DNA from 2 places in the Cellulosimicrobium sp. E-16 genome. Region 1 is predicted to be linked to the other one. Evidence: riboswitches for the same ligand, from Rfam matches in the RefSeq annotation. Region 1 holds a riboswitch; the other holds the start of a gene.

Region 1 (10,707 bases):
TTCATCTCGCACGACCTCGCCGTCGTGCGCCAGGTGTCCGACCACGTCGGCGTCATGCACCGCGGGCGCGTCGTCGAGCAGGGGGCGACCGAGCAGATCCTGCTCGACCCGCAGGAGGACTACACGCGCGAGCTCGTGGCGGCCATCCCCGGCCGACGCGCGCTCCAGGACGCGCCCCGGGCGTCGTCCACGACAGCAGGGAGCGCACGATGACCGTCGCCGCCGCACGAGCCGCAGAGCCCCGCACCCGGCCGAGCGCGGGGCCGCGCGTCCTCGCGGACCCCGCCCCCGCGCCGTCGCGCACGGAGCTCGCCGGCCGCACCACCGAGCTGCTCCAGGCGATGATCCGCAACGCGTGCGTCAACGACGGCACCGTCGGCTCGGGGCACGAGGCGCGCAACGCGCGCGCCGTCGCCGACGCGCTCGACGGTCTCGAGCTCGAGGTCGAGTGGGTCGAGCCGCGCCCCGGCCGCACGTCGCTCGTCGCGCGCCTGCGCGGCACCGACCCGGACGCGCCGTCGCTCGCGCTCGTCGGGCACACCGACGTCGTGCCCGTCGAGCCGGAGGGGTGGACGCGCGACCCGTTCGGCGGTGAGCTCGTCGACGGCTGGGTCTGGGGTCGTGGGGCGATCGACATGCTCGGGCTCACGTCCGCGTTCACGGTCGTCACGCGCGCGATCGCGGAGAGCGGGCGGCGGCTGCGCGGCGACCTCGTGCTCGCCGCCGTCGCGGACGAGGAGCACGGCAGCACGTGGGGAGTCGACTGGATCATGCAGCACCGGTACGACCTCGTGGACGTCGACGCGGTGCTCACGGAGTCGGGCGGGGTCCCGCTGGGGTCCCGCGGGAGCCGCACGGTCGCGGTCGGCGAGAAGGGCGGCGCGGGGCGCCGGCTGCGCGTCGTCGGTCGCCCCGGGCACGGGTCGGGGCCCTACGGGTCGCTCAACGCGATCGTGCTCGCGGCCGAGGCCGTGCGGCGGATCACCGAGTACCGGGGCCCCGTCGTCGTCGGCGACCTGTGGCGGCGGTACGTCGACGCGCTCGACCTCGCGCCCGACGTACGCGCCGCGCTGCTCGACCCCGCGCGGCTCGACGACGCGCTCCCCGAGCTCGGCGCCCTGGCGTCGGTCGCGCACGCCACGACCCACACGACCGTCGCGCCCACCGTGCTGCACGCAGGCTCGAAGCCCAACGTCATCCCCGGGCTCGCGGAGGTCACGCTCGACATCCGCGTCCTCCCGGGCGCGACCCCGCAGGACGTGGCCGACCTGCTCGACGACGCTCTCGGCGACCTGCGCGAGCACGTTCACGTCGAGGGAGACTGGTTCGGCGAGGCGTCGCAGTCGCCCACCGACGGCGCGGCGTACGAGGCGATCGAGCGCGCCGTGCGCGCGCACGCGGGCGCCGAGGTCGTGCCGGTGCTCGGGACCGGCGGCACGGACGGGCGCTTCTTCCGCCGCCGCGGCGTGCCGGCCTACGGGTTCGGCCTGCTCAGCGAGCACTGGGACCCCGGGGTGTTCCGGTCCCTCTTCCACGGGAACGACGAGCGCGTCGACGTCGAGTCCCTCGGCCTCACGGCCACCGCGCTCCACGACGTCGTGACGAGCTACCTCGGATGAGCGGTCATCCTGGCGACGGCCGGCCGTGGCGGTGACGACGGACGGTCGGTCGTCACGGACCGTGCTGAGGGTCTGCCTCGCGACCGGGTTCGTCACGCTGCTCGACTCCGCCATCCTCACCGTCGCGGCACCGGCGTTGCGGACGGAGCTCGGCGCGACGACCGCGCAGCTCCAGTGGATCCTCGCCGGGTACTCGTTGACGTTCGGGCTCGCGCTGGTCCCGGCGGGCCGCCTCGGCGACCGGCTCGGGCGCGGTGGCCCCCTGGCCGTCGGGCTGGCCCTGTTCGCCGCGGGGAGCCTCGTCGGCGCGACGGCGTCCGACGCCGACGTGCTCGTCGCCGCGCGACTGCTCCAGGGCGTCGGCGCCGGGACCGCGAACCCGCAGGTCATCGGCCTGCTCCAGGACCACTACGCCGGGCCGGCCCGCGCGCGTGCGCTCGGGGCGTACGCCTCGACGGGCGCGTTCGCCATGGTCCTGTCCCCGCTCGTCGGCGGCGGGATCCTGTCCGCCCTCGGGCCGGCCGCGGGGTGGCGCGCCGCCGTCGGGCTCGCCGCGCCCCTGGGGCTCGCCGTCGCCGTCCTCGCCCTGCGCGTGCTGCGTCGCGGCTCGACGGGCGCGGGGCGCCGGACACCGCCTGGCGGCCGCGTCGGCGTCGGGTTCGACGTCGTCGGGCTGGTGCTCGTGACGCTCGTGACGCTCGGGCTGCTCGTCCCGTTCGTCGCCGAGGGCCCGCGCGCCGTCGTGCTGCCGCTGTCCCTCGGGGTGCTCGTGGCCGCCGTCGGGGCGCTCGTCGTGTGGGAGCCGCGCTACGCGCGGCGCGGTCGGACACCCGTCCTCGCGCCGGCGCTCCTGCGTTCCCCGACCTACGTGCTCGGCTGCGTCGTCGCGGCGTTCAGCTTCGGGGCGGCGCTCGGGTACTCCGCCGTCCTCATGCTGTTCCTCCAGGACGGCGCGGGGCTCAGCCCGGTCCAGGCCGGCCTGGTCACGACGCCGGGCGCGATCGCCTCGGTCGTGGCGGCGAACCTCTCGTGGCGGCTGTTCCGCAGGTTCGGCCGGCGCGGGGTGACCGTGGCCGTGGGCGCGAAGGCGCTCGTCGCCGCGGGCACGGCGCTCGCGGTGGCCGTCGCGCCCACGACGACCGTGGTCGCCGTGCTCGTCGTCTCGCAGGTGCTCACCGGGGCCGTCGCCGGGCTGACGATCTCGCCCAACCAGGCGCTCACGCTCGAGGGTGCCCCCGGCACGGAGCGCGGCGTCGCCGGCGCCGCGCTCCAGCTCGTGCAGCGCGTCGCCGCGACGGTCTGCATCGCCGCGATGACCGGCACGTTCGTGGCCCGGACCAGCGGCGCGGTCCCGGGCGTCCTCGACGCCCACCGCGACGGTCTCGTCGTCGTGAGCGCCGCCGTCGCGGCGCTGGCGCTCGTCGCCTGGGCGGCGTCCTTGCTCGACGAACGGCTCGCCCGTCCCCTCGACGAGGTAGAGCCGCCGGTCGCGAGGTAGAGCACCAGGTGCTCTACCTCGCGACCGGCGGCTCTACCCCGCGGGGCGGGTTGGTCAGGCCTCGCGGTTCTCCGACGAGAGGAACCAGGCCTGCTTCTCCAGGTCGGCGATGATCTCGTGCAGGATGTCGGCGCTCGTCGGGTCCTCGGCGTCGACGCCGTCGTGCACCTCGCGCACGACCTCGACCGTCTGGGCGAGGCGCTCGACGATCGCGTCGACCGTGTCGCCGACGGAGACGAGCCCGGCCGGGTACGGGGACAGGTCCGTCGTCGTCGCGACCGTCTCGGTGCGGCCGTCGGGCACGACCTGGAGCGCTCGCATGCGCTCGGCGACGGTGTCGCTGTGCTCGCGCGCGGCGTCCACGACGTCGTCGAGCTGGAGGTGCAGGTCGCGGAACCCGCGGCCCGTGACGTTCCAGTGGGCCTGCTTGCCCTGGACGTGCAGGTCGACGAGCGCGACGAGCACGCGCTGGAGGTGCGAGCGGAGCGCCTCCGACGCCTCGAAGCGGGCGGTGGCGCGGTGGATGGTGGGTGCGGACATGGTGCTCCTCGCTCTCTCGGGGGTCTCCCGGAACGTGCGGCGGTCACCCGGCTTCCGTCGGTGCCGACTCGTGACTCGTTCTCTTGAACGATTCCAGACTAGGCACCATTCCCCGTCCCCGCCAGCAAGGACAGGCGTGCCTGACCTGCGGTGACACGTGCTGGCGGGACCGCCGCGACGAGACCCGTCACGTTCTCTCGCCAGGTGAGAGGACCCGCCGAGCCCCTTGCCGGACGGCGCTCGGAGTGGTCCGCTGACGTCATGACCGACGATCCCGCCACCGCCACCCAGCCCGCCCTCCCGCAGCGCACCCTCGGATCCGGTGACGCCGCGCTCACCGTCGCGGCCGTCGGGTTCGGCGGCATGTCCGTGACGGACGCCTACGGCCCCGCGGACGCCGTCGAGGCGGAGGCCGTGCTGCGCCGCGCGCTCGAGCTCGGCGTCACGCTCGTCGACACGGCCGACGTCTACGGGCACGGACGTAACGAGGAGCTCATCGGGCGCGTGCTGGGAGCCCACCGTGACCAGATCGTCCTCGCGTCGAAGTTCGGGCTGCCTCCGGCCGACGGCCATCCCGACGGCCGTCGCGTCGACGGGCGCCCCGAGTACGTGCGCTCCGCGATCGACGCGAGCCTGCGCCGCCTCGGTACCGACCGGCTCGACCTGTACTACCTGCACCGCATCGACCCGCAGGTCCCGGTCGAGGAGACCGTCGGGGCGCTCGCCGAGCTGGTCGAGGCGGGCAAGGTCCGGACGATCGGGCTCTCGGAGCCCTCGGCGGCGACGGTGCGCCGCGCGCACGCCGTCCACCAGATCACCGCCGTGCAGAGCGAGTACTCGCTGTGGACGCGCGACCCGGAGGACGACGTCCTGCCGACGCTGCGCGAGCTCGGTGTCGGGTTCGTGCCGTTCTCCCCGCTCGGGCGCGGCATCCTCACGGGCACCGTCGACGCGACGGACGGCTTCGCCGAGGACGACGTGCGCCGCGCCCACGCCCGCTACGCGGGCGAGGCGTTCGAGCACAACCGCGGCCTGGTCCGCTCGCTCGAGCAGCTCGCCACGGAGCGCGGCGTCACGACGGCGCAGCTCGCCCTCGCGTGGCTCCTCGCCCAGGGTGACGACATCGTCCCGATCCCCGGCACCAAGCGCCTCGCGTACCTCGAGCAGAACGTCGCGGCGGCCGCGGTCGAGCTCACCCCGGACGACGTCGCGGCGATCGGAGCGGCCATCCCGCGCGGGGCCGTGGAGGGCGTGCGCCACCCGCAGCCGGACCTGCTCGCGGGATGAGCGCCGACGCCGTGGCCGTGCCCGCGACACCCGCGCCCCTACCTGACGAGGCGGGCGCCCGCCGCCGGCTCGCCGTGCACTGGTTCCTGCCGACCTCGGGCGACGCGCGCGGCATCGTCGACGGCGCGCACGCCAAGGACACACCCGGCCGGGCGACCGGGTTCCGCGCGCCGTCGCTCGACTACCTGGAGCAGGTCGCCGTCGCGGCCGACCGCCTCGGCTACGAGGGCGTGCTCACACCGACGGGGACGTGGTGCGAGGACGCGTGGCTCGTCACGTCCGCGCTGATCCGCAGTACGCAGCGGCTGAAGTTCCTCGTCGCGTTCCGGCCCGGCCTCGTCTCGCCGACGCTCGCGGCGCAGATGGCCGCGACGTTCCAGCGCCTGTCCGGCGGGCGGCTGCTCCTCAACGTCGTCACGGGCGGCGACGAGAACGAGATGCGCCGGTTCGGCGACTGGCTCGAGCACGACGAGCGGTACGACCGCACGCGCGAGTTCCTCGAGGTCGTGCGCGGCGTGTGGGACGACGCGCCGCTCTCGTACGAGGGCGCGCACTACCGGATCGCCGACGCCCGGACCTCCGCTCCGCCGGACCCGCGCCCCGAGATCTTCTTCGGCGGGTCGTCGGAGGCCGCGCTGCCCGTCGCGGCCGCCCAGGCCGACGTCTACCTCACGTGGGGCGAGCCGCCCGCGCAGGCGCGCGAGAAGATCGAGCGCGTGCGCGAGCTCGCCGCCGCGCAGGGACGCACGATCCGCTTCGGCGTGCGCCTGCACGTCATCACGCGCGACCGGTCGGCCGACGCGTGGGACGTCGCGCAGCGGTTCCTCGACGACCTCACGCCCGAGCAGATCGCGGGCGCCCAGCGGCTCCTCGGCTCGTCCGGGTCGGTCGGGCAGCAGCGCATGGTCGTGCTGCACGGCGGCGGTGACCTCGCGGCCACACGGCGCGCGCGCGACCTCGAGATCCACCCCGGGCTGTGGGCGGGCGTCGGGCTCGTGCGCGGCGGCGCCGGGACGGCGCTCGTCGGGAGCCACGAGGAGGTCGCCGACCTGATCGAGGAGTATCGCGCGGCGGGGTTCGACGAGCTCGTCCTGTCCGGCTACCCCCACCTCGAGGAGGCGTACTGGTTCGCGGAGGGCGTCCGCCCGCTGCTCGACGCGCGCGGTCTCACCGCTCCCGCCGCACGCACCGGCGGCGCCGCTTCACGCACCCATGCCGTGCCGTTCTGAGCCGGTTCCCGACCCCGTCGGCGAGGTGCGCGCGAAGCCATCGGGTGCCCCCGGGCAGCCGGGACGGCGCGCCCGGACGCCGACGAGCGCCAGGACGAGCTGGGCGACCCAGAGCAGCAGGGCCGCGGGGGCGACGACGGCGCTCGCGGTCTCCGTGGCCGCACATCCCGGGGGCACGGGACGTCCACCGGCACCGGCTGGGTGGAGAACAGGAGGAAGCCGACGGGAGCGCCGCGACCCACAGGGCCACGCTCACGAGGCGCCGCCGTCCGGGGATGGAGCGCGACCCATGGCCCGCGGCGTCCTGCGGACCTAGACTGGAGAGGTCCGGTGGGTCTCCCCGCGCAGAGGTCGGCTCCGATGTCGTGGCTGCTGATGGTCTGGTGCGCGACGGCGTGCACGGCCGCCGCCGCGTGGTGGGTGCTGCGCCGCGCCGGCCGGCCCCCGAGCCACCGGACGACCAGCAGGCCGCACCTGCTGCGCCGGCGCCCGACGCCCCCCGACCCGCTCGCGACGCTCGCGCTCCAGGTGCGGCTGAGCGAGCTCGCGGCGGAGATGCGGCGGATCGAGGCGGACCCGGACGTCTTCGCCCGCGCCCACCACTACCTCGCGGTCCAGGGTGCGTACGACGCGCTGCTGCGAGAGGCGTGCCGGCTCACCGGGCTCTCGGTCGAGGACGCGCCGCTTCGGGCGGGGTTCCGGACGGGCGACGACGAGCGGTTCCGCGAGGAGCTCGAGCTGAGCGCGCGCGGCTGGAGCTGGTGACCGGTCCACCCGTGAGGGGCGGCACGGGACGGGCGAGGGGCCCGACGGCGGTGCGTCCGCCGTCGGGCCCCTCGCCCGTGGTGCCCGTCGCGTGCGCTCAGAGCGCCGAGTGGTCCCCGATCCGGTGGTAGGTGCGGTCGTGGTAGACGAGGGGGGACGGCGTGCCGGCCGCCTCGCGGCGGGGGCCGGCGCCCCTGCCGACGCTCGACGAGAGCGCCCGCAGCGAGACGAGGTACGAGTCGCCGACGGGCGTGCGCTGCACGACGCGGCCGCGGACCCAGGAGAGCGCGCCGTCGACCACGGGCTCACCGGTGTCGAGGCGGGACCAGCCGCCGTCGGCGAACCGGTCGATGCCGCTCGTGGCGAAGCGTGCCGAGACGTCGTCCTGGTGGTCGGCGAGGAAGCTCACCGTGAGCGTCCGCGCGGCGGAGACCGCGGGCCACGACGACGACGTCGACGCGAGCGAGAACGCGAGCAGCGGGGGCGCGGCCGAGACGGAGATGACCGACGTCGCGGTGAACCCGACGAGGCGGTCGTCGTGCTCGAGCGCGATCACGGCGACCCCGGCGGGGTGGCCGCGGAACACGGACTTGTACTCGTCGGGGGAGAGCTGCGGCTCGTCCTGCTCCGCCAGGAGGGCCTCCAGGTGGGTGAGCTCGGCGGTCATCGGGCCACCCCCGCGAACGCGTCGGCGACGGCCTGGTCGGCGGGCGCCGGGCCGTCCGCGGGGAGGGGGGTCGCGGCGCGGCGCAGCGCGTCGCCCTCGCGGGCGAGCCACACGTCCACGACCGGGCCCAGGTCCGCGAGCTGCGGCTCGGTGACCGTGAGGGAGCGGGTCGGGACGACGGCGCCGAGCTCGACGAGCACGGGCCGCAGGTGCACCTCGCCGACGAGCGCGTGGGCGGGGTTGCCCGACACGACGAGCGGCACGACGACGACCCCCGCGAGCCCGTCCGGGCCGTACAGGTCGAGGAACGCCTTGAGGAGCCCGGTGTAGGACGCCTTGTAGACCGGCGTCGCCACGACGGCGACGGTCGCCGCGGCGAGCCGGTCGCGCGCGGCGTCCGCCGCGGGGCGCTCGGGGCCGAGGATCTCGGTCGCGAACGTCGCGAGGTCGATCGTCGAGACGTCGGTCGCCCCGATGAGGGCCGCGACGCGGTGCGCCACGGTCTCGGCGGCACCGAGCGTCCGCGATCCGGGGCGCGGGTTGCCGGAGACGGCGAGGACCGTCGGGGAGGGGGAGCGGTGGGTCATGTGTACCTCGCAGTAGTCGTCGATCACGCTTGCCGCGCGGCCGTCCCGCGGGTGCGGGGCCGGTCGTGCGCGGCCTGGTCATCTCCCGGAGCACCCCGCCGTGACAGGGGGTTGCCGACCAGCGAGCCGGGGCTTGGCGCTGGTGCTCGTGACCTGGGGACGGGTATAGCAACGGCTCCATGAAAACTGCACCAGATCGATCGGGTTTCTCAGTGGGTGGACGGTTGTGTCGTCCGTGGGGGACCTGCGCGACGTCTCCGGGTGGGCAGGGAGTGAGACGGCGGTACGGGAACTTCTGGCACAGGCGTACCGTCAGCAGGAGTTTCCGCCCAGACGAGGAGTACCCATGGACAGCCGACTGCAGTCCGTCTACGACGAGGTCCTGCGTCGCAACCCCGGCGAGGCCGAGTTCCACCAGGCCGTGCGCGAGGTCTTCGACTCGCTCGGCCCCGTGCTGCGCAAGCACCCGCGCTACGTCGAGGCGGCCGTCCTCGAGCGCGTGTGCGAGCCCGAGCGCCAGATCATCTTCCGGGTCCCGTGGGTGGACGACGCGGGCCGCGTGCAGATCAACCGCGGCTTCCGGGTCGAGTTCAACTCGGCGCTCGGCCCGTACAAGGGCGGCCTGCGGTTCCACCCGTCGGTCTACCTCGGGATCGTCAAGTTCCTCGGCTTCGAGCAGATCTTCAAGAACTCGCTCACCGGTATGCCGATCGGCGGCGGCAAGGGCGGGTCGGACTTCGACCCGCGCGGCCGCTCCGACGGCGAGGTCATGCGGTTCTGCCAGTCGTTCATGACCGAGCTGTACCGGCACATCGGCGAGAACACCGACGTCCCGGCCGGTGACATCGGCGTGGGCGGCCGCGAGATCGGCTACCTGTTCGGCCAGTACAAGCGGATCACCAACCGCTACGAGTCCGGCGTCCTCACGGGCAAGGGGATCTCGTGGGGCGGCTCGCTCGTGCGCACCGAGGCGACGGGCTACGGCACCGTGCTCTTCGCGCAGAGCATGCTCGAGACGCGCGGGCAGGAGCTCGACGGTCGGCGCGTCGTGGTCTCGGGCTCGGGCAACGTCGCGACCTACGCGACCGCCAAGGCCCAGCAGCTCGGCGCGAACGTCGTCGCCTTCTCCGACTCCTCCGGCTACGTCGTGGACGAGGCGGGCGTCGACCTCGACCTGCTGCGCCAGGTCAAGGAGGTCGAGCGCGGCCGCGTCGCCGACTACGCGGCCCGTCGCCCGGGGGCCCGCGTCGTCACCGACGGCTCCATCTGGGACGTGCCGTGCGACGTCGCGCTGCCGTGCGCGACGCAGAACGAGCTCGACGAGGGTGCGGCCAAGCAGCTCGTCGCGAACGGCGTCGTCGCGGTCGCCGAGGGCGCCAACATGCCGACGACGCCCTCCGCCGTCGCGCTCCTCCAGGAGGCGGGCGTGCTGTTCGCGCCCGGCAAGGCCGCGAACGCCGGCGGCGTCGCGACCTCGGCGCTCGAGATGCAGCAGAACGCGTCGCGCGACTCGTGGTCGTTCGAGTACACGGAGGAGCGGCTCGCGCAGATCATGGCGGGCATCCACGACCGGTGCGTCGAGACGGCCGACGAGTACGGCGCGCCCGGCAACTACGTGCTCGGCGCCAACGTCGCGGGCTTCACCAAGGTCGCCGACGCGATCCTCGCCCTCGGCGTCATCTGACCGTCGTCTACCCTGGCCGACGGCCGCCGTCGCGCACGCCGCGCGACGTGACGGCCGTCGGACCGGACGACGGGAGAACGCAGTGACGACCACCGACCCCGAGGGCCCTGCCGTGCGCGCGGGCCGCGACGTCGTGCTCGAGCTCGCGGTGCAGGACCCGGAGGGCGTCCGGGTGGCCGCCTCCGTGGGCGCCCGGCGGGTCGAGCTGTGCGTCGGCCTGGGCGCGACGGGCGGGCTCACGCCGAGCGCCGGCCTCGTGGAGGCGGCCGTCGTGGCCGCCGCCGACGCCGCGGGCGGTGGGCCTGCCGTCGAGGTGCACGTCCTCGTGCGCCCGCGCCCGGGAGGGTTCGTCCTCTCGGCGGCTGACCTCGACGTGCAGGTCCGCGACGTCCGGGCCGCGGTCGCGGCGGGTGCGGCGGGCGTCGTGGTCGGCGCGCTGACCCCGGACGGCGTCGTGGACGTCGCCGCCGTGCGCGCCCTCGTCGAGGCGGCTGACGGCCGCGAGGTGACGTTCCACCGAGCGGTCGACGTCGTCGCAGACCCGCTCGCGGCCCTCGACGCGCTCGCCGGCGCGGGCGTGGTGCGCGTGCTCACGTCGGGTGGCGCCGCCCGCAGCATCGACGGCGTCGAGCGCCTGCGCGCCATGTCGGCGCACGCCCGCGGACCCCTGGGCCGCCGCGTCCAGGTCATGGCCGGCGGGGGAGTGCAGCCCCGGGACGTCGGCGCGCTCGTGGCCGCCGGCGTGGACGCCGTGCACCTCTCCGCGAAGCGCGTCGTCGCGGACGACGCCGGTCCCGGGGGTGGTGGGGACGCCGGCTACGAGGTCACGGA
Region 2 (10,707 bases), 900 kb from region 1:
GACGCCGGCCCCGGCGGCCTCGACGCGTACGCGACCGTGTCGCTCCTGCTCGCGCTGCTGCTCGGCACGACCGGCCTGCCGCACGTCCTCGTGCGCTTCTACACCTCGCCCGACGGCGGCTCGGCCCGCCGGACGACCGTCGTCGTGCTCGTGATGATCAGCGTGTTCTACATGGTGTCCAGCACGCTCGGGCTCGTCGCGCGGGTCGTCGCACCCGACCTCGCCGCGCCCGGCGTCGCCGACACCGTCGTCCTCACGCTGCCGACCCGCCTCGTGCCCGGGCTCGGCGGCGAGCTGCTCGCGGCCCTCGTCGTCGCCGGCGCGTTCGCGGCGTTCCTCGGCACGTCGTCGGGGCTGGTCGTGGCGCTCGCGGGCGTCGTGAGCCAGGACCTGTTCGGCGGGACCGTGCGGTCGTTCCGGTGGTCGGCGGTCGCGTGCACGCTCATCCCGCTCGCGTTCGCGCTCGTCACCATCCCGCAGGGCCTCGTGACGAGCGTCGGCACGGTGTTCGTGTTCGCCGCCTCCGCGCTGTCGCCGGTGATCCTGCTCGGCGTGTGGTGGCGCGGCCTCACCGCGCGCGGCGCGGTGGCGGGGATGGTCGTGGGGTCCGTCCTGTGCGCGACGGCGCTGCTCGCGTCGTCCGCGCTCGTCGCCGCCGGCTACGGGGCCGGCACGTCCGGCACGACGGCGGAGGGCATCCCCGGCGTCGTGCGCGCCCTGCTCGCCCAGCCCGCGGCGTGGACGATCCCGCTCGCGACGGCGACCGTCGTCGTCGTGTCCCTGCTCGACCGCCACGGCCCACCGCTGCGCACCGACCGGTTCCTCCGACGCCTGCACGTCCCGGAGCTCCGGCGCCGTTGACGACGGTGCGGGGCCTGAGATATTTAGCGTAGAAAGCGTGAGATCTGTAGCGCAGGGGCTCTGACCTGGTCAGATCCAGCGCGCGCCGATCTCGTCGTGGAGCTGCTGCGTCTTCTGCACGCGGAGCACGCCGTCCTCGACCGCGGCGTCCAGCCCGACCTCCCGCGCGATCGCGACGATCGCGTCGCGCTGCTCCGGGTGGTCGTCGGCGTCGCCACCGTCCCACAGCTCGAGCCACCGGTCGGTCGGGTCGTCGCTGCCGCAGTCGGCCCACACCCGGCAGATCCGGTCGAGCTCGTCCTGGGTCATGGGGCGGGTCGGGGTGGCGTACACGGCGGGCTCCTGGGTGGGACAGGGTCAGAGGGCGGTCGGGTCCCACCCTAGGTGCGCGCCCCTCGCGTCGACCGCTCGGCACGGACCACGGCACATCTCACCTGGCGGGCACGCTCGACCGCATGTCGGATGGGCCGTAGGATCGTGGCAACCATCCAGAGCGGTCGAGAGTCCTGGCTCGACGACACCGCAGCAACCCGCCGACGGAAGCCTCCCGAGGACAAAGGTGCTAACGCCAGGGTCGATGGAGCGACTAATGGTCTCAGAGGCATCCTTCGCGCACCGTCAGGGCAGCCCGTGCCCGACGGCGGTCGCGCACGCACGCACCCCGGTCGGGACGACGCCGTGAGCGTCGCGGACGCCGTCGGGCAGGCGCACGGCGGCGCGGCCCGTCCGACGGTCTCGTTCGAGCTCATGCCCCCGCGCCGCCCGGACGCGGCGCCGAAGTTCTGGGAGACGGCACGCCGTCTCGTCGCGACCCACCCCGACTTCGTGTCCGTGACGTACGGGGCGGCCGGCACCGACCGCGCGACCGCGCGCCAGGTCGTCGGTCGCCTGCTCCAGGGCACGCCCGTGCTGCCGATCGCGCACCTCACGTGCGTCGGTGCGTCGCGCGAGGACGTCGAGGAAGTCATCAACGACTTCCTCGACGAGGGCGTGCGCAGCTTCCTCGCGCTGCGGGGCGACCCGCCGCGCGACCAGCCGGACTGGCAGCCCGCGCCCGACGGCGTGCGGTCGTCGACCGAGCTCGTCGCGCTGCTGCGCGAGGTCGAGGCGTCGCGCTGCGCGTCCGACCCGGCCGCCGCCCTGCGTGGCGCCGCCCGCCCGCTGACGATCGCCGTCGCGACGTTCTGCGACGGCAACCCCGCCGCCGGCACCACACGGAGCCAGGAGGTGCGCCGCCTGTGGCAGAAGCAGCAGGCCGGCGCGAGCTTCGCGATCACGCAGCTCTTCTACGACGCGTCGTCGTACACCGACTTCGTCGCCGAGGCCCGCGCGGCCGGCGTGACGATCCCCATCCTCGCCGGGCTGCTGCCCACGACGGAGCCCGCGCGGCTCCGCCGCGTCGAGGAGCTCACGGGCGTGCGCGCGCCCCAGCACCTGCTGGACGCGCTCGACGCCCTGCCCGACCCGGAGGCGCAGCACGCCTACGGGATCGCGTACACCGTGGACCTCGCGCAGCGCGTCCTCGACGCGGGCACGCCCGGTCTGCACGTGTACACGTTCAACAAGCACCGCGCCGCTCTTGACCTGCTCGAGGGTGTCCACCTCGGCGGCGGGTCGCGCGGGACCGGGGGCAGCACCAGCGCTGCCGCCGCCCCGCTCGTCCCGGACCTGGCCAGCGGGCCGTGGGTCACCGGCACCTCCCTGCCCACGACGAGCGCCGCCACGCACGGCACGCCCGTCTGACCGGTCCTCCGGACCAGCAAGAGGTTTCGATCATGGCCACTTCCGTACCCTCCCCTACCCAGATTCAGGTCGGCTTCCCCGCGGGCACCGTGCTCGGCTACCCGCGCATCGGGCGTCGTCGTGAGCTCAAGAAGGCCGTCGAGGCGTTCTGGGCCGGCAAGACGTCGGCCGAGGAGCTCGAGGCCACGGCCCGCGAGCTGCGCCTCGCGACCGTCCGCCGGCTCGTCGACCTCGGCCTCGGCGCCGACGACGCGTCCGTCCCCGGGTCGTTCTCCTTCTACGACCAGGTGCTCGACGCCGCGGTCCTCCTCGGGGCGGTCCCGTCGCGGTTCGCGTCGCTCACCGACGACGCCGGGCGCCTCGACCTCGCGGGCTACTTCACCGTGGCGCGCGGCCAGGGTGACGACGCTCCGCTCGAGATGACCAAGTGGTTCGACACGAACTACCACTACCTCGTGCCCGAGATCGGCCCGGACACCCCGATCCGGTTCGTCGACGACCGCGTCGTGCGCGAGTTCGTCGAGGCGAAGGAGGCCGGCGTCGTGACGCGGCCCGTCGTCGTCGGGCCCGTGACGTTCCTCGCGCTGTCCAAGGCCGCCGACGACGCCCCCGCCGGGTACTCGCCTCTCGACCGCCTGGACGACGTCGTCGCCGCCTACGCCGAACTGCTGCGCGCGCTCGCCGCCGCGGGCGCGCCGTGGGTGCAGCTCGACGAGCCGATCCTCGTCACCGACTCGGTCGACGTGCCGTTCGCCGACCTCGCCGCCGCGGTGGAGTCGGCGTACCGCGCCCTCGCGACCGACCTCCGCCCCGTGCCGAACCCGGGGTCTGCGCCGGACTCGTCCGCGGACCCGGCCGCGAACCCGGGTTCGGCGCAGGACGCGCGGCCCGCGATCCTCGTCGCCGCGCCGTTCGGCGCGCTCCAGGCCAGTGCCGAGACCGCCGGTGGAGCGGCCCGGGACGGGCTTGCGCTCCTCGCGGGCACCGACGTCGACGCGATCGCGATCGACCTCGTCAAGGGCGCCGTCCCTACGGCGGCCGACGGCGGCGTCCCCGGCCTCGCCGGCAAGACGCTCGTCGCGGGCGTGATCGACGGGCACAACGTGTGGCGCGCGGACCTCGCAGCGAAGCTCGAGGTCGTCGACGCCGTCGAGGGACTGGGTGCCGGCGCGGTCTCGGTCGGCACGTCGACGTCGCTGCTGCACGTGCCGCACGACGTCGAGGACGAGACGTTCGCCGAGCCGGGCACCACGTCAGGCACGACGCTCGACCCGCGCCTGCGCGACTGGCTCGCGTTCGCGGACCAGAAGGTCGGCGAGGTCGCGACGCTCGCCCGCGCGCTCACCAAGGGTCGCGACGCCGTCGCGGCGGAGATCGAGGCGTCCCGCGCGGCCGTGGCGTCGCGCGTCGAGGCGAGCGGCGTCGTCGTGCCCGCGGTGCGCGAGCGTGCCGCCGCGCTGACCGACGCGGACTTCGCCCGCGGCGACTACGCCGAGCGCGCGGCCGCGCAGCACGAGCGCCTGAACCTGCCGCCGCTGCCGACGACGACCATCGGGTCGTTCCCGCAGACCCCGGAGATCCGCCGCGCCCGTGCGCAGTGGACCAGGGGCGACCTCTCCGACGCGGACTACACGGTCGCGATGCGCGAGGAGATCGCGCGCGTCGTCGCGCTCCAGGAGGAGCTGGGCCTCGACGTGCTCGTGCACGGCGAGCCCGAGCGCAACGACATGGTCCAGTACTTCGCCGAGCACCTCGACGGGTTCGCCGTCACCGCGAACGGCTGGGTGCAGTCGTACGGGTCGCGCTGCGTGCGCCCGCCGATCCTGTGGGGCGACGTCACGCGCCCGGAGCCCATCACGGTCGAGTGGTCCGCGTACACGGCGTCGCTCACGGAGAAGCCGGTCAAGGGCATGCTCACCGGACCGGTGACGATCCTCGCGTGGTCGTTCGTGCGCGACGACCAGCCGCTCGGCGACACCGCGAACCAGGTGGGCCTCGCACTGCGCGACGAGATCGCGGACCTGGAGGCCGCGGGCATCGGGATCGTGCAGGTCGACGAGCCCGCGCTGCGCGAGCTGCTGCCGCTGCGCAAGGACGACCAGCCCGCGTACCTCGACTGGTCGGTCGGCTCGTTCCGGCTCGCGACGTCGGGCGTGGAGGCGGCGACGCAGATCCACACGCACCTGTGCTACTCGGAGTTCGGCGAGGTCATCGGCGCGATCGACGGCCTCGACGCCGACGTGACGTCGGTCGAGGCGGCGCGCTCGCGCATGGAGATCGTGCCGGAGCTGCGCGACGCCGGGTACGCGCGCGGCATCGGGCCGGGCGTCTACGACATCCACAGCCCGCGCGTCCCCTCCGCGGAGGAGGTCACGGAGCTGCTCGAGCTCGCCGTGAAGTCGATCGACCCGAAGGTCGTCTGGGTCAACCCCGACTGCGGGCTCAAGACGCGCCGTTACGAGGAGACCGTGCCGTCGCTCGAGCACCTCGTCGCCGCAGCGAGGGCGGTCCGCGCGAGCCTCGCGAGGTAGTACCGCAGTCCGCGAGGTAGTACCGGGGTCCTGACCCCGGTACTACCTCGGCCCGCGGCGCCGTGAGCGACGGCTCACAGCACGCCCGAGCCACCGCACGAGGCCCTTTCGCGATTCCATTAACAGACATGCGATGTATGCTTCACGGTATGTCTGCTACCTTCAATGAAGGTTTGGTCCGCCGTGCGACGAGCACGAACGCTCTCCGGTCGCATCTGGATGCCGTGGTCGACCACGGGACCGGACGGATCGTTGCACTGCGCGGGCGAAGGCAGGTCGGCAAGTCCACCCTGGTCGGACAGTTCGTGGAGTCGGTCGAGGTGCCGTCCGTCTACGTCCCCGGCATCTACGGGTCGTCGTTGCGACGCCAGCTCGACGACGCCACCCGGGCGATCATCGAGTCTCGCCGGCCGCTGCCGGACGCCGAGCTCTTGACCCAGACACCTGCCGTCTCGTGGCGGGAGTGGCTCGGACGCCTCGCCGTCGCGGCACGTTCAGGACCCGTGATCGCCGTCCTCGACGAGTTCCCGTGGATGGTCGACGGCGATCCGTCCCTCGAGGGCGAGCTGCAGGCCCAGTGGGATCGCACCCTGGAGAAGCTGCCGGTCCTGATGGTCCTCATCGGCTCCGACGTGGCGATGATGGAACAGCTCGCGTCGCACGGTCGCCCTCTCTTCGGGCGACTGCGACCGTGCGCCGTGGCATCGCTCGACCCGGCCGAGGTGGCGTCGGCACTCCCTGGTCGCAGCGCGTTCGACGCCTTCGAGGCCTACCTGGTCACCGGCGGGTACCCACGCCTCGTCACCGACCTCGCGAGGTCGGGGCTGAGCCCGGAGGAGTACGTCTGGGCCGCACTGGCCGACCCCTACAGCCCGCTCGTCACCACGGCGCGGCTGACGCTCGACGCCGAGTTCCCCGACGCACCCGCCGCGTACCGGGTGCTCGCGGCGATCGGCTCGGACGACACGGCGAACCCCGGGTTCAGCGACGTGCTCTCCGCGATCCAAGACTCCTCCGACCGCAAGGCGCTGGAGACCGCGACCACCCGGGCGCTCAAGAGCCTGACGGAGACGAAGTCGCTCGTCGAGCGCGAGGTCCCGGCCTGGGCCGCACCCACGGGCCGCCTCCGTCGCTACCGGGTCACGGATCCGTACCTGCGCTTCTGGTTCCGCTACGTCGAGCGGAGGGTGGAGCAGATCGCGCGCGGTCGGGAGGATCTTGCCATCACCGCGTTCGATCGCGACTGGGCGAGCTGGCGAGGACGAAGCATCGAACCGGTCGTCCGAGAGGCGCTCACCCGCCTCTCGCGGTCCGACGAGCGGCTGGCAGAGGTCGAGACGGTGCGTCCGTGGTGGACCCGGGACGGCAGCGTCGAGATCGACGTGGTCGCCATGACACGCGATCGCTCGTCGCTGATCGGCTCCATCAAATGGCGGCGGGAGCGCGGCGTGTCGCCCCGGGAGGTCGCCGCGCTGCACTCCGTCCGTGACCGGGTCCCGCGCTCGGCTGACGCGCGGATCGTCGCCATCAGCCCGTCGGGCGAGACTCCCACCGGCGCCGACCTCGCCTTCAGCGCAGACGATCTGCTGGGCGCCTGGGCGTAGACGACGGGACGGGGCGCGCCGCGGCGGTCGCGACTCCGGAGGCTCCCGCACGGCGCCGCATGACGCCGCGCGGGAGCGGGCCGGTCAGCGCTCCGCGGCGCCCGACATCGGGAGTGCGAACGCGAGCGTCGAGGCGGCGAGGCCGCCGACGAAGAGCCACACGCCGCCGTCCACGCCCGACATGCCCGAGCCCATGAGCACGAGCCCGCCCACGAACAACGCGAAGGCGACGACGAACCGGGCGACCGCGCCCGCGCGGTCCGCGACGTCGCGCCCCTCGGTGCCGGTGGGGATCTGCTGCGTGTCCTGCGTGCTCACAAGGGCTCCTTCGGTGCGGGTCAGTCCAGGTACCCCTCCACGGTACCGGGGTCGCGCACGGTCGCGGCATCCGGGTCGCTCCCGAACTCGCGGGCCGCGTCGCGCTGGCGCAGCAGGTCCCAGCACTGGTCGAGCTCGACCTCGATCGCGCGGAGCCGCTCGTGCTCCTGCCCCCCGGTGATCTCCCCCTGCGCGAACTGTTCGCGGAGCTCGCGCTCCTGCGCCACGAGGTCGCTGATCGTCCTGCGGATGCCGCCGTCGGTCGCCATGCGTCCACGGTATGCCCGACGGCGCACGTGCGCCCCGGGAGGTCGGGCGTCGGGCGGGCGGGGACGTCGGCGGCACGGCCTAGGCTCGCCGCATGACGACGACGATCGGCCGCACGGTCATGCTCTGCCGTGACCTCGACGCGAGCGCCGCATTCTGGTCGGACGGGTTCGGGTTCGGGACGCTGTTCCGCGGCGAGACCGAGGGGTTCCCGCTGCTGCACGTCGGACCCGGCCGCGTCGACGAGCCCGGGCTGTGGCTCGTCCCGCTCCCCGACGGCGGCGCGCCCCTCGTGCGCCACGGGCTGCCGAACCTCGTGCTCTACGTCGACGACCTCGATGCGATCCTCGCCCGGCTGGCCGACGTGGGGGTCGAGCCGTTCGTCGGCCCCGACGCCGACGCCGAGTCCGGGGACCGGTTCGCGCACGTCAACGACCCCGACGGGCACCGGATCGTCGTCGTGCAGCTCGGTCCGGTGGTCGACCCCGCGTAGGGACTAGCGGGCCTGCACCCAGGTCGCGTCGTCGGCGAGGATCGTCACCTCGTCGTCGTCGACCACGACGAAGCCGCCGCCGATGCGCAGCTCCGCCGTCGGGCGGTCGGGCGTGCGCAGCCGCACCCGCCCCGCCTTGAGCGTCGCCGCGACGGGCTGGTGCCGGGCGAGGATCCCCAAGGTCCCGGACACCGACGGCACCGTGACGCTGCGCGCCGGGCCCGACCAGAACACCCCGGACGGCACCACCACCTCGACGGACACCAGGCGCTCCCCCACGGGTGCGGCGGTCTCGGACGGTGACGGCGCGACAGGCACGGAGGATCCTCCTCGACGACGGGTGGCGGAGCCTCCGAGTCTCGCGCCCGGCAGAGCCCGGACCCGTCGTCTTTCGTCCCGTTCCGGGCGCCGGAGGTCACCCGGGCGCGACACGCGATGCCGAACCCGGGGTCGCTCCCCACGCGGAGCGCATCCTGAGGAGGAACCCCGGGTTCGGCGGCTGGACGTCGCCGCGCGAGCGGAATCACGTTGACGGCGGCGGTGTGCGAGGCGCACCATCGAGGGTGACGGTTGCCGAGGGCAGCCGTTCGTCGTGCCGGACGGGCACGACCACGGATCAGGTCGCGCCGGACGGCGCACCGAACGGGACGAGGAGACGCGGATGCACGGCACCGCAGGCTGCGAGGTGGCCATGGCGGCCTGCTCGGGCGCCCTCCCCTCCCGCACCGTCACCCGCTGAGCCGTTCAGCGGGACGCCGACCCGGCGCCCCGCCCCGTCGAGCGCTGGGCATTCGTCGTCATTTCCCCGACGACAGATGACCCGCGCTCAGCAGGTCTTGGCGACGGCGGTCGCGGGCACGCCGTCATCCCCACCCTCCCCGCTCGGCCGAGCGGCGCCGTCGTGCGCCATGGCGACCCTGCGTCGTCGTGAGCCGACCGCCTGCGCCGCGGCACGCCGTCGGGCAGGGTGGGACCGTACCGACACGGAAGCCCTGAACCCATGATTCCCCTGACCGAGAAGCAGATCCGCGCGTCGTTCGTCAACGCCTCCAAGCGCGAGGCCGCACAGGCGACCCTCCCCGACCTCGACGCGCTCGACTGGGACCGCCTCGACTACCTCGGGTGGCGCGACCGCAAGGCGCCGCTGCTCGCGTACGCCGTCGTCGTGGTCGACGGCGAGCCGCGCGGCGTCCTGCTGCGCTCCACCGACGCCAAGACGGGCGGCATGCGCAAGCGCGCCGTCTGCGCGTGGTGCGAGGACGTCGTCGTGACGGACGACGTCAGCCTCTACGTCGCGCGGCGTGCCGGCGCCGCCGGACGCCGCGGCAACACCGTCGGCACCCTCATCTGCACGCAGTTCCTGTGCTCGCAGAACGTGCGGCGTGCCCCGACCCGCACCGAGATCGGCGACGACGAGTCGATGCGCGAGCTGTTCGTCGAGCTCCGCGTCGACGGCCTCCGCGAGCGCTCCGCCCGCTTCGTCACCGAGGTCATGCGCGACGCCTGACGCACCACGGCTCTACCTCGGCCCAGCAGAGACCCGCCCCGCCCCCGCGGAGGTCTCGGCGGAAGCCAGACCCGCGTCGTCCGACCGCCCGCCACTCCCCGGCCACCAGTTCCACCGCCCGAGGAGCGTCATCGTCGCGGGGAGCAGGAGCCCGCGGACGACGGTCACGTCGAGCAGCACGGCGACGGCCATGCCGACGCCGACCTCCTTCATCGCGACGAGCTCGCCCGCCGCGAAGCCGAGGAACACGATGCCGATGGCGACGGCCGCCGTCGTGACGACCGGGCCGGTCGCGGTGATGCCGCGGAGCACGGCCCGGTCGTTCGCGGCGCGGGGGTCCTCGCCGGGCGTGCGGGCGCGCCACTCCTCGGCCGTCCGCGCGAGGAGGAACACCTCGTAGTCGGTGGACAGGCCGAACACGAGCATGCCGATGAGCAGGGGCGTCGTGACGTCGAGCGCACCCCACGGCTCGAACCCGAGCAGCGAGGCGCCGACGCCGTGCTGGAACACCGAGACGAGCACGCCGAGCGTCGCGGCGAGCGTGAGCAGGTTGAGCACGAGCGCCTTGAGCGGCACGACGAGCGAGCCGGTGAGCAGGAAGAGGAGCGCGAACGTCGCGAGCACGACGACGCCCGCAGCGAGCGGGAGGCGCTGCGCGAGGTGCTCCTGGGTGTCGACGACCTCGGCGGCCGGGCCGGCGACGTGCACGTCGAGGCCAGCGGTGTCGATCGCGCGGATCGCGCGCAGCAGCTCCTGGGCCTCGGCGGCGGTCGCGTCGCCGCCCTCGCCGACGTCGGGCGTGACGTCGACGACGAGGACCTCGGGCGGGTAGTCGGTGTCCTGCATCGCGTCCTCGACGCCGGGCAGGGCCGCGACCTGGTCGAGGTAGGCGGAGGCGGCCTCGTCGCCGCGGGGTGCCTCGACGAGCACCGTGATCGGGGTGACGCCGAGGTCGGCGAAGCGCGAGGTGGACGCGTCGGCGGCGAGGCGCGCCTCGGCGTCGGCGGGCAGGGAGTGGACCTCGGAGCTGCCGAGCGTCATCGAGCCGAGCGGCGCGGCGAGCGCGAGGAGGAGGGCCGTCGCGCCGAGCGTGACGAGCACGGCGTGCCGCTGCGCGGTGCGGGCGAGGCGGCCGAGCGTCCCGGCGCCGCCGCGCCCGGTCCACGGGTGCGACCAGGTGCGGGCGCCCGGGGCGGGGATGGCGCGGTGCCAGGTCGCGACGAGCGCGGGCACGAGCGTGAGCCCCGCGGCGGTCGCGACGAGCACGACGATCGCGCCTCCGACGGCCATGCCCGAGAGCAGCGAGTCGCCGAGCAGGAGCAGGCCGGTGAGGGCGATCGCGACGGCGAGCCCCGACGCGAGCACGGCACGCCCGGCGGTCGC

The links. A riboswitch is a leader RNA that binds a small molecule or an ion and turns the genes downstream of it on or off. The one in region 1 is predicted to bind S-adenosylmethionine.
Region 2: another riboswitch for S-adenosylmethionine. It lies ahead of ACN9MS_RS19575 (methylenetetrahydrofolate reductase); the one in region 1 lies ahead of ACN9MS_RS03370 (NADPH-dependent FMN reductase).

The regions. Positions count from the first base shown of each region.
Region 1 is NZ_CP183974.1:753,965-764,671, forward strand. Features, by position in the region: gene ACN9MS_RS03330 (dipeptide ABC transporter ATP-binding protein) at 1-213, shown strand, start outside; gene ACN9MS_RS03335 (M20/M25/M40 family metallo-hydrolase) at 210-1,619, shown strand; gene ACN9MS_RS03340 (MFS transporter) at 1,681-3,117, shown strand; gene ACN9MS_RS03345 (Dps family protein) at 3,172-3,657, opposite strand; gene ACN9MS_RS03350 (aldo/keto reductase) at 3,919-4,944, shown strand; gene ACN9MS_RS03355 (LLM class flavin-dependent oxidoreductase) at 4,941-6,173, shown strand; gene ACN9MS_RS03360 (hypothetical protein) at 6,534-6,938, shown strand; gene ACN9MS_RS03365 (flavin reductase family protein) at 7,036-7,605, opposite strand; gene ACN9MS_RS03370 (NADPH-dependent FMN reductase) at 7,602-8,192, opposite strand; SAM riboswitch class IV at 8,213-8,346, opposite strand; gene gdhA (NADP-specific glutamate dehydrogenase) at 8,539-9,876, shown strand; gene ACN9MS_RS03380 (copper homeostasis protein CutC) at 9,959-10,707, shown strand, end outside.
Region 2 is NZ_CP183974.1:4,452,320-4,463,026, forward strand. Features, by position in the region: gene ACN9MS_RS19565 (cation acetate symporter) at 1-861, shown strand, start outside; gene ACN9MS_RS19570 (hypothetical protein) at 931-1,194, opposite strand; SAM riboswitch class I at 1,343-1,445, shown strand; gene ACN9MS_RS19575 (methylenetetrahydrofolate reductase) at 1,609-2,604, shown strand; gene metE (5-methyltetrahydropteroyltriglutamate--homocysteine S-methyltransferase) at 2,637-5,135, shown strand; gene ACN9MS_RS19585 (ATP-binding protein) at 5,285-6,739, shown strand; gene ACN9MS_RS19590 (hypothetical protein) at 6,824-7,057, opposite strand; gene ACN9MS_RS19595 (DUF2630 family protein) at 7,078-7,326, opposite strand; gene ACN9MS_RS19600 (VOC family protein) at 7,419-7,817, shown strand; gene atpC (ATP synthase F1 subunit epsilon) at 7,821-8,135, opposite strand; gene ACN9MS_RS19610 (FBP domain-containing protein) at 8,818-9,324, shown strand; gene ACN9MS_RS19615 (MMPL family transporter) at 9,337-10,707, opposite strand, start outside.